Regions from separate parts of the Vibrio sp. R11-SG3-ISO9 genome, predicted to be linked through region 1. Evidence: riboswitches for the same ligand, from Rfam matches in the RefSeq annotation. Region 1 holds a riboswitch; each other region holds the start of a gene.
What was found. A riboswitch is a leader RNA that binds a small molecule or an ion and turns the genes downstream of it on or off. The one in region 1 is predicted to bind thiamine pyrophosphate.

Region 1 (3,827 bases):
TCGAAATGGATGGCGTGCCGTTCCTAAGTCAGCCTCCAATCATGCCTGGAGAGACCTTTGTTTATGAGTTTACTCCACCAGATGCGGGTACCTTCTGGTATCACCCACATATGAATAGCGTTAAACAGTTAGGAATGGGGTTAGTAGGGCTGATCATTGTTGAAGAGTCTCAGCCTGTTGCTTTTGATGAAGAGTTACCCCTGATGCTTAAACATTGGCATCTTGATAAGCAAGGGCAGTGGAAGGACCTGATGATCCCACGAATGAGTGCTCGTATGGGCACCCCTGGGGAGTGGAGTAGTGTGAATGGTGTTCATGAGCCGAACTACCAGATTAAGCAACATGCGACAACACGCCTACGAATCGCTAATGTCGACAATACGATTACCTATCCTATTGCGGTCGAGGGTGTGGAGGCTTGGGTTATTGCTATCGATGGCAACCCTGTCAAAACGCCTTATCGATTGACACAACATAAGATTGGTCCGGGCATGCGAGTGGATATTGGGTTTGTTGCTCCGACTAAAGGTACCACTATAAATGTCTTGCAGATGAAAGGACGTTTTCCATTTTCATTATGTTCATTAGAAGTCGTGGACTCGAACTTACCATCTGAGCAGACATTACCTTCTTTACCACTCAACCCGGTTCCTAATCTAGACCTCGTGAATGCCACTGAAATCGACTTTCTGTTTGAGTGGGAGGGAGCGATCAGTCCGACAGGAAAAGATGGCAAGTCGATGCCTAAATTCTGGCTCACGAACAAGCGCGCTTGGGAAGGGATGAGTAAGGATAATATTCCTGAACCACTTGCGACGTTAGAGTTAGGAAAGACATACATTTTCGATCTCAAGAATGTGACTCAGTATCACCACCCGATCCATATTCATGGCCATACCTTTACCGTACTTGAGCTGGATGGGAAAAAAGTCGAAGAGCCATTCCACACAGATACCGTTCTGCTTGGTAAGAATGGCAGTGCTAAGGCAGCGTTTGTTGCTGATAACCCAGGCCGTTGGATGTATCACTGCCATGTCATTGAACATATGAAGACCGGTTTGATGGGTTATATTGAAGTAAAGTGACTCCTGTAACTTTTTAATCTTAAAATTTATCCAAGTAATTTATTCACTAATTATCTCGAAAAAAAATCGAGTGAGGCTAGAATATCCTTAAGTCTTATGTGGGGGAATTATGGGTCAGTTTTCAATTTTGGGGTTTATCGCCATTGGCGGTGCATTTGGTGCGTGTTCTCGTTACCTAATATCTGAGTTGTGTGTCGTGCTACTAGGGCGTGGTTTTCCATACGGCACCCTGACGGTGAATGTCGTCGGTTCATTTATTATGGGTCTGCTGATCGCTGCATTCGAAAATGAGATGCTAGCAACTGAACCGTGGCGTCAGATCATTGGGTTAGGCTTTCTAGGTGCATTAACAACGTTCTCCACTTTCTCTATGGATAACGTGTTATTGATGCAGCAGGGCGCTTTTTTTAAGATGGGACTCAATGTTCTTTTGAATGTGGTATTGAGTATTTCGGCAGCCTGGATTGGCTTTCAGTTGCTAATTAAGAGTTAGTTTTCCAGATTCGTATTAAAATCACACAGGTCGGCTTGGTTTAACCAAGCCGATTTTATATACTGAATTCACTTGTCGGAGTGCCATAAGGCTGAGACCGTTCATTCGGGATCCGTTGAACCTGATCAGGTTAATACCTGCGAAGGGAACAAGAGAAGATATCCTTGCTGGAATTCTCTCTAGCAGACCTATCAATAAGCTAAGCAATAGACCGTTTTTACCTGCCTTAGGTATGTCTATGCTCAGCTCCTCTTGTCGCATCTTTCCGCCAAGCATTTTTATCCGAATTTATTATCTAGAATAACGAAGCAAGGAAAAATGCTATGTCGAATCGCAAGCAAGCGAGACTGGAAGCAAAACAGTTTATAGAAACTCTCTCGGTACAGCCGTACCCAAATTCAACCAAGGTTTACGTAGAAGGCTCTCGTGCCGATATTCGTGTCCCTATGCGCGAGATCTCTTTAGCCGATAGCCTAATAGGTGGCACCAAAGAGGCGCCAATCTTTGAGCCTAATGAGCCTATTCGCGTTTATGACACTTCGGGTGTGTACACGGACCCAGAGCACGAAATCGATCTTTATAATGGCTTACCGAAGCTGCGAGAGGGTTGGATTGAAGAACGAGCTGATACTGAACTACTTGATGATGTGAGTTCGGTTTACACCAAAGAACGCCTAGAAGATGAGACCTTAGATGAGCTTCGCTACGGCAATCTACCACGTATTCGACGTGCTAAAGATGGCCAGTGTGTAACTCAAATGCATTATGCTCGTCAGGGCATCATTACTCCAGAAATGGAATACATTGCTCTGCGTGAGAACATGGGCAGAGCTCAGTACCGTGATGAAGTATTAACTCAGCAACATCCAGGACAGAGCTTTGGGGCTAATCTGCCTAAAGACATCACTCCTGAATTCGTTCGTAAAGAGGTCGCTGAAGGCCGCGCAATTATTCCTTCCAATATTAATCACCCAGAATCTGAGCCAATGATTATTGGTCGAAACTTCCTGGTAAAGGTCAATGCAAACATCGGTAACTCTTCCGTGTCATCTTCTATTGAGGAAGAGGTTGAGAAGCTAGTATGGGCAACTCGCTGGGGTGGCGATACCGTAATGGATCTCTCTACTGGACGAAATATTCATGAGACGCGCGAATGGATACTGCGTAATAGCCCAGTGCCGATCGGTACGGTTCCTATGTATCAAGCACTAGAGAAGGTTAATGGTGTTGCTGAGAGTCTAAACTGGGAAGTGATGCGAGATACTCTGATTGAACAAGCTGAGCAGGGTGTTGACTACTTTACGATTCATGCTGGTTTATTACTTCGTTACGTACCTATGACTGCCAAGCGCGTAACGGGTATCGTCTCGCGAGGCGGTTCAATCATCGCTAAATGGTGCTTGGCTCATCATCAAGAAAGCTTCCTATACACCAACTTCAGAGAGATCTGTGAGATCTGTGCTAAGTACGATGTTGCTCTATCGCTAGGTGATGGCTTGCGTCCAGGTTCAGTTGCTGATGCTAATGATGAAGCTCAATTTGCTGAACTTCGCACGTTGGGTGAGCTGACCAAGATCGCTTGGGAATACGATGTACAGGTGATCATTGAAGGGCCGGGTCACGTGCCGATGCATATGATCAAAGAGAACATGGACGAGCAGCTTGAACACTGTCATGAAGCGCCGTTTTATACCCTAGGTCCATTGACGACAGATATTGCACCAGGATATGACCATATTACCTCGGGTATTGGTGCCGCCATGATTGGTTGGTATGGCTGTGCAATGCTCTGTTATGTGACACCAAAAGAGCATCTTGGTTTACCAAATAAAGAAGACGTTAAAACCGGTTTGATTACCTACAAGCTTGCTGCTCATGCTGGTGATCTCGCTAAAGGCCACCCAGGTGCACAAGTACGTGATAACGCTTTGTCAAAAGCGCGCTTTGAGTTCCGTTGGGAAGACCAATTCAACCTTTCTCTCGATCCTGAAACGGCGCGAGCTTTCCATGATGAGACCTTGCCACAAGAGTCAGGTAAGGTTGCCCATTTCTGCTCTATGTGTGGACCTAAATTCTGTTCGATGAAGATCTCGCAAGAGGTACGCGAATATGCCAAAGATACAGAGCAGGTTGCTGCTGACCAAGCGATATCGATTAAGATGCTTGATGACCCATTAGAGGGGATGCGTCAAAAATCGCAAGAGTTCCGTGAAACAGGGTCTGAGCTCTATCATCCAGCCGCTAGTGCA
Region 2 (3,827 bases), on a different contig from region 1:
CAGCAGCTGATCCGATTCGCTCTATTCCAGTTTTGGTTGGGAGTGGTTCTACTTATTCGTCAAGTAATCGTAGAGTAGTTGGCTCAATCGCACGTTTTTCTGTGGGCGTCGTTGTCGGTGCGTTGCTCTTGCTTGCCGTGATTCAACATTTAGTTGGGGGCGCATAGTATGACTGCAGACTATATGGTGGCATTTGGAACCTTACTATTGTTAGAAGTTATCCTTGGTGTCGATAATGTCATCTTCATCTCGATTTTGGTTGAAGACCTACCAAAACGCTTACAAAGAAGAGTGCGTAACCTAGGCATCAGCTTGGCGGTGTTGTCGCGAATCGGGTTAGTATTCTCAGTGTCTTGGCTGATGACTCTGACAGAGCCACTCGTATCGATTTCTCGCTGGGCTTGGTCAGGAAAAGATCTGATTCTGATTTTTGGGGGCGCTTTCTTATTGTTAAAGAGCCTACATGAATTGCACGCGTGGCTTACGGAACCGAAAGTAAAACAACCACGTTCTAATAGCACTAGCTTGATGTTGGTTGTGTTGCAGATCATTGCGGTTGATGCTGTGTTCTCTTTTGACTCTGTGATTACAGCCGTTGCACTGGTGGACGAAGTCACGATTATCATAACCGCGATTGTTGTGTCAGCTGTCATCATGGTGCTACTAGCAGAGGCTATTCAAACCACCATCACCAAACACCCCGGCTTGAAGCTACTGGCACTGCTTTTCTTAGTCATGCTTGGTGTCGTTCTTATGTTGGAAGGAGTAGGGATCGAGCTGGATAAGAGCTACATCTATGTCGTACTCGCTTTTGGTTTGCTACAGGAAGTTTTGCATATCGTTTTGAACAAGCAGAATTCTACAACGCCACCGACACCTGAGGGAGGTGCACCGATTGGCTTAAGGCTCTCTAAGCCTAATCGTGGGAGCAGCAATGACAGCGGCTATATAGTTGATGTTGATGCAGTCGGTAATGTTCGAAGTCACCCTCGAACCAAAGTTCACCCATATAGCCGCCCAATGACTGGCGCACAATATGCTGAAGAGCTTGATTCACTGTGGTCAGAGCCAGTGGTTTACATCTCTCACAGACTAAAGCCTGCCGTATTGGATCGCGTGGGTTAAGGTTGCCAAATAAAGCCTAAATACCATGGATGGTTACATTTACGTACAGGTTCACTTCAACTGATTACAGACTTTTCCATCATCGAATAGCGTCATTCTTATAAGCTTTGGATACATTGCCCCATAATGAAAAACGAACTGCCTATCGCAACCGCCCAGCAGATCGAGCGCATAACACCAATATTGACCAAATACAGAATGTGGTAAGCCACTCGAAAACCGATATGGAGAATTGCAAACAACTGCACGCTCTCGTTGACAGTATTCGTTGTTATGGCAAGAAGTATCGATGCTGAAAATACGATGAGAGACTCAAACGCATTTTGGTGCGCGGCAAGTGCACGAGCTCCAAACCCTTGCAATTTCGCCTGTTGATCACGTGGGTGATTGTTGTCGTAGCCACCCAGTTTGTTCATAGCGATAGCCACCGGGATTTTCGCTAGATAGGGAAGTAGGGCAGCTGCAATTAAGCAATAAATCAGAGTATTCAATCTACCGTCCTTGTATCGGGTATTCAGTCTTAAGTCAGATAAATCAGTGTGCGAAAGCTATAGTCTAGTCGGTTTGTAGGTTGTGTGTCTCAGTTAAACGGACTGCGACTGGTATCTGTGTTTTACGTAGAACCAAATCAAAGTAAAGCTCACCCCAAGCGAGACGAGTATTGTGAGTAGCGTTGGCAGTGTATTAGCCAGCGTCACTTCTGCTCCTAGGATGAAGTTCGTCGCCATCAACAGCAGCCCAGCGATTAAAAAGGATCTAACAGTCGACGTTACAACAAAACGAGTGAACCCTTGCTCACGCAGTTTAATCCATATATTGGCACTTCTAACTTCCATTCTATGTTCCCCGTTTAGTCATCAGTACATATCTTTACTTAACAAACACTTATACTCTAGGTGCAATGTATTATCAATTGTGTTTATAAAACGTTTTATAGATGTATAACTATGTTCAATGGTTTGGAGAGTTCAGCTCGCTTTACTTTGAAGCGTAATGCAGCCGTTAGGTTGGATAAACTATTTTGGACAATTTGCGGCGGTAGCACTCTCAATTGGATGTTTTTCAACCTCCAAAATCTGATGAAATTGTGGACGAAAACGCTTTCGTTCACGCTTTAGTAAATAATAATCTGCAAAATTATTACCTCACTCTCAAGAGTGCTGTTAGTATGGATGCAAATAGTCGGGGGGCAATTACACCGTGTTGTATTTGCTGAGATCGAATTTCGAGACCCGTTGAACCTGATTCAGTTAGTACTGGCGTAGGGAACTATTGATACTAAAACCTATGCGGTACCGATTTTCATTCCATCGATCCTTCGATCTCTGGTGCCTGCCATCTCGGTTTTAGTTCAGTTCTCCTACGTCTTTTAGATGGTAGGAGCGACCATGACACAGCATTCCAGCACGCAAATCGACACTCAGTCCATTTCTTCAAGCACTCCAATTGTGTTAACCATTGCGGGTTCAGACAGTGGCGGCGGCGCAGGTATTCAAGCCGATATCAAAGCCATGTCTGCGACCGGTAGTTTTGCGTGTTCAGTGATCACCGCAATCACGTCGCAAAATACACAAGGCGTTTCAGCCATCTTTCCAATTCCATTAGATCATGTTGCAAGCCAGCTTGATGCGGTATTCAGCGACCTGAATGTCGTTGCGGTCAAAGTCGGCATGTTGGCAGATTCAAACATCATCAAGGTTGTAGCGGATAAGATTAAGCAGTATCAACCCAAACATCTGGTTATTGACCCGGTAATGGTTGCGACCAGTGGTGACTTGTTGCTTGAGCAGTCAGCCATCAGCACCTTGAAAGAAGCACTTATTCCACTTGCCGACATCATTACACCAAACCTTCCAGAAGGCGCAGCACTGACAGGTAAACCTGTGCCAGAAAGCGAAGCCGACATGCAAGACATGGTTGAAGAGCTTCGAGCATTGGGCGCAAAATCGGTGCTGTTAAAAGGTGGCCATTTAGAGCAAGACGAAAACAGCAACGATCTACTGATTCTGCCAACCAACACTGCTCTTATCAGCGCAAAACGATTCCCAACCAAGAACACACACGGTACTGGCTGTACGCTCTCTTCGGCTATCGCCTCTTACCTTGCGCAAGGGAATGAGCTGACTCAATCCGTTGAGCTTGGTAAGCGCTATATTTCGGACGCGATTGCCCACGCAGATCAATTAAATGTCGGTCAAGGGCACGGACCTGTGAATCACTTCTACGCAGGTCATGCTGATGTCCGCTAAGCCTCTTGGCGTTGAAATCACCAGCGCGAGCATTCGTTATCTCGATAACCAACATCGGACGTTGCAAGGCCTGAGCTTAGCGATTCCTGCATCTCAATGGACCGTTTTATTGGGTAGAAGTGGCTGCGGGAAAACCACCATTTTACGTTATCTCGCTGGTCTATTGGGTGAGAACATTGAGTGGCAAGGTGTCGTGAAGACGAGTGATGGTCAATCGCTAGAGGGCAAGATTGCCTACATGGCACAGCAAGATCTGCTGCTGCCTTGGCTATCGGTGATTGATAACGTATGTCTAAGCCGGCGCTTTGCTGGGAAAGACACTCAAAGCTTGGAAAGTGCCTCGAGCGATGCAGACAATCACGCAAGAGCTTTGTCTTTGCTGAAATCGGTTGGGCTTGCTGATTATGCTCACGCTATGCCACAACAACTGTCTGGTGGCATGCGTCAACGTGT
Region 3 (3,827 bases), on a different contig from region 1:
TCACATACGGGAGCGCCATTAGGCTATTAACGGCAATCACAACAAAAAAGGCTAAGCTAAACACATCAGTGATTGAACGCAGCAACAAGAAGATTCCAGTGCTCACCACTAAGCCGGGAGTTACCAAAATAATGGTGCCAATAAGCTCAATCTTATCTGCGCGAAATGTCTTGTTTTGCAAGCGCCATGCTCGACTGGTCATCAAAATAACCACTCCAACCAAAAGCGCAATCACACTCGCACTGATCGCTACTTTCAGTGAGTTAAATAGCGCTAGCCAAAACGGTTCACTGGTTAACACCGCCATCGCTTCACTGTTTAAGCCACCCACAATGACCATCAACAGTGGCGGTAAAACCAGTAATGAGGCTACGATGATCCAAAAGCTGTCCCAAGCTTTTGACCTATAGGTGTCCTTAACCAAAAACTTCGCTTCAGACAGTTGACCAACGCTTACAGAAACAGGCTTAGAAAGGCGTTGAATACTCACCGCTAATACACCACACAGTAGCATCTGCCAGATCGCTAACAGAGCACCAGCTTGAAGATCAAAATCAAATTTAATCGCTTGATAGATAGCAAGCTCGATAGTTGTCGACTTAGGACCGCCGCCCAATGCCATCACAGTCGCAAAACTGGTAAAGCAGAGCATAAAGACTAAACCACACACATGCGGTAGCTGTTGCTTAAGACGTGGCCATTCAACCCACTTAAATTTATCCCAGTGACTCATTCCAAGGTGTGCACATAACTTGTGTTGCTCCACTGGAACCGTGTCCAAGGCTTGTAACAACAATCGACTTGCATAGGGCAAATTGAAAAAGACATGCGCAAGCAAAATGCCATTCAATCCATAAATGGAGAATGGCAGCTCTACGTCAACAGCTTGAAGCAGTTTTGCCAGCCAACCACTGTTGCCATAGATAGCCAAAATACCAAAAACACCGACTAACACGGGCAGAACCAAGGTGGAAGCAAACAATCTCAGCAGCAGAGAACGCCCTGGGAACTGGCGGCGAGATAAGGCATGAGCCACAGGAACTGCAAATACGACGCTCAATAACATGGATAGCGTCGCTTGGTAGAAACTGAATTTGGTAACGTGCCAATAGTACGGATCAGACCATACTTGGCTGATATCAAGAGAAGGGGCATTGCTAAGCAATGCCCCTACCGATGAAACCACAAAGGCAGTAATGGTCAATGCGACCCAGATACCCACCTTAGGTGTATTCTTTAACATAAAGAGTGATTGTCTCGATGTTTAGCCCCTAATTGAGATAGAGGCTTAATGCCCGACGTTGGGCACTCAATTAAAAAGTCAGGGCGTTTTGCCACTCACGAATCCATGGCTTACGCTTCTCAGCCACTTCTTCAGAAGTAAAGCTCAGAGATTTCTTAGGCATCGTCAGTTGCTCAAAGCCTTTTGGTAGCTCGACATCCGTCACTGGGTACATCCAGTTGCCCGTTGGCATCGCCGATTGGAATTCGTCACTTAGAATGAATACCATAAACTCATCCGCTAGCTTCTCATTATCGCTGCCTTTCACTTTTGCTGCCACTTCCACTTGCGTGTAGTGACCTTCAGCAAAGTCAGCAGACGCGTACTTAGTGTCGCTTTCAGCGATGATGTGGTAAGCCGGTGAGGTCGTGTATGAAAGCACCATATCTGACTCGCCCTCAAGGAACATTGAGTAAGCCTCAGACCAGCCTTTGGTGACAGTAACGGTTTTCTTGGAAAGCTGTTTCCACGCTTGAGTTGCATCGTCGCCATAAACCGACTTCATCCACAACATCAGACCTTGGCCTGGTGTTGAAGTACGAGGATCTTGGTAAATCACCTTAAGATCATCACGCTGCTCAACCAACTCTTTCAAGCTCTTAGGTGGGTTTGATAGCTTTTCTGTGTTGTAGATAAATGAGAAGTAACCGAAATCATAAGGAACAAAGGTGCTGTCGTCCCAGCCATTAGGTAGCACAACAGAAGAAGTATCGACGTTGTGTTCAGATAGTAGGCCTGTTTTCTTAGCTTCCGCCATTAGGTTTTGGTCAAGACCAAGCACAACATCGGCTTTGCTATTGCCACCCTCTAGACGCAAGCGGTTAAGAATTGAAACACCGTCTTCCAGCGCAACAAAGTTCACGTCACAACCACATTTCTCTTCAAATGCTTTCTCGACAGCAGGACGCGGGCCCCAATCTGCAGCGAAAGAGTCATAGGTATAAACAGTTAGAGTATTATCGGACGCTAGTGCGGAAAAAGAAGCTACTGTAGTAACAGCAAGAGTGGTTAATGCAAATTTCACTGGACGCTCTCCATGGTCTGAGCGGCACAGGCTTGAGGGAGGACAATGGAAAAGTACTGCCTAACTCAATTCCTACGCCAGCATTATCTGGTTCAGGTTTACGGGTCCCAAGTTGACACTTGATCTCAGCCGCCATTCATAATTTGAATGTTTAGCTCCCCGATGAGTGAGCAGAATTGTAATTGTATTTTAACCAATAAGCTACAAAGTTCGCCTTAATGGCGCTGATCGTAGCCCCATCTTGGTACTAAACCCTGCTCAATACCTAGGTGGTCAAGAATACGAGCCACCATGAAATCGACAAGGTCATCGATCGATTTTGGCTGATGATAAAAACCAGGAGCTGCGGGCATGATGGTCACTCCCATAGTCGAGAGTTTGTGCATATTTTCCAAGTGTAGCGTCGAGAATGGCGTCTCTCGAACCACTAACAGCAGTTGGCCGCGCTCTTTCATGACAACATCCGCAGCGCGTTCAATCAAGTTATCTGACATACCGTGGGCAATTGATGCAACACTCCCTGCCGAGCATGGACAAACCACCATCTGCTTCGGTGCAGCAGAGCCTGACGCAACAGGAGAGAACCAATCGTCTTTACCACACACAACCAAACGCTCAGGGTCGCAATTTAGGTGTTTAACCAATGCTGCTTTGGCCGCATCGGGACCTGAAGGCAGTTTGAGATCATGTTCGGTTGCAAGCACCACTCTGGCGGCTGACGATATCAACAGGTACACCTGATAGTCAGCGGCGAGTAGGCACTCTAGTAAGCGCAAACCATATGGGGCACCAGAAGCGCCAGTGAATGCGAGGGTAATCGCTTTACTCTGTTTGGTCATGATCTCTTGTACTTCTTAAATCGATTAGAACGCGTGTATTTAACCTTTGGCCGCCAATCCATCAAGTAATTTCTGATGAATACCACCAAAACCACCATTGCTCATCACCAAAATTTGGTCACCAGATTGCGCTTGCTCAACAATACTTGCGACTAAGGCATCTAGGTTGTCACTGACAACAGCGGGCTGATGACAAGCGTCTGCGACATCTTTAACCGACCAATCGATGTTGTCTGGTTGGAATAAGAAAGTGCTGTCTGCTTGCTTCAATGAATCAGCAAGGGTTTCTTTGTGCACGCCTCGTTTCATCGTAGCAGAGCGAGGCTCTAACACTGCGATAATTTTGTTGTTGCCGACCTTATTACGTAAGCCACCCAAAGTTAGTTCAATTGCAGTTGGGTGATGCGCAAAATCGTCGTACACCGTTACTCCAGCAACTTCCCCTTTTAGCTCTAAACGACGCTTGGTATTGATAAACTTCGCCAAAGACTCACATGCTAGATCTGGAGTCACACCAACATGTCTTGCAGCTGCGATCGCCATCAGAGCATTATTGACGTTATGATCACCCACCAGCGGCCAATCAACCATTCCGACACACTCACCTTGGAAGAACACGTTGAACTGCGAGCCATCTTTGACTAGCTTTTCCGCACGCCAATCCGCCTCTTCCCCAGCAAAT

Region 2: it holds a riboswitch for thiamine pyrophosphate, as region 1 does, so the genes downstream of both, thiD (bifunctional hydroxymethylpyrimidine kinase/phosphomethylpyrimidine kinase) here and thiC (phosphomethylpyrimidine synthase ThiC) in region 1, are expected to answer to the same signal.
Region 3: it holds a riboswitch for thiamine pyrophosphate, as region 1 does, so the genes downstream of both, thiB (thiamine ABC transporter substrate binding subunit) here and thiC (phosphomethylpyrimidine synthase ThiC) in region 1, are expected to answer to the same signal.

What each region holds. Positions count from the first base shown of each region.
Region 1 is NZ_JCBDGU010000051.1:3,365-7,191, forward strand. Features, by position in the region: gene AC6R05_RS18935 (multicopper oxidase domain-containing protein) at 1-1,085, shown strand, start outside; gene crcB (fluoride efflux transporter CrcB) at 1,195-1,578, shown strand; TPP riboswitch at 1,645-1,743, shown strand; gene thiC (phosphomethylpyrimidine synthase ThiC) at 1,902-3,827, shown strand, end outside.
Region 2 is NZ_JCBDGU010000004.1:69,335-73,161, reverse strand. Features, by position in the region: gene AC6R05_RS01095 (hypothetical protein) at 1-167, shown strand, start outside; gene AC6R05_RS01090 (TerC family protein) at 169-1,125, shown strand; gene AC6R05_RS01085 (MAPEG family protein) at 1,224-1,616, opposite strand; gene AC6R05_RS01080 (hypothetical protein) at 1,710-1,961, opposite strand; TPP riboswitch at 2,299-2,410, shown strand; gene thiD (bifunctional hydroxymethylpyrimidine kinase/phosphomethylpyrimidine kinase) at 2,514-3,374, shown strand; gene AC6R05_RS01070 (ABC transporter ATP-binding protein) at 3,364-3,827, shown strand, end outside.
Region 3 is NZ_JCBDGU010000002.1:47,347-51,173, forward strand. Features, by position in the region: gene thiP (thiamine/thiamine pyrophosphate ABC transporter permease ThiP) at 1-1,243, opposite strand, end outside; gene thiB (thiamine ABC transporter substrate binding subunit) at 1,314-2,306, opposite strand; TPP riboswitch at 2,359-2,478, opposite strand; gene AC6R05_RS00310 (flavin prenyltransferase UbiX) at 2,522-3,145, opposite strand; gene mpl (UDP-N-acetylmuramate:L-alanyl-gamma-D-glutamyl-meso-diaminopimelate ligase) at 3,185-3,827, opposite strand, start outside.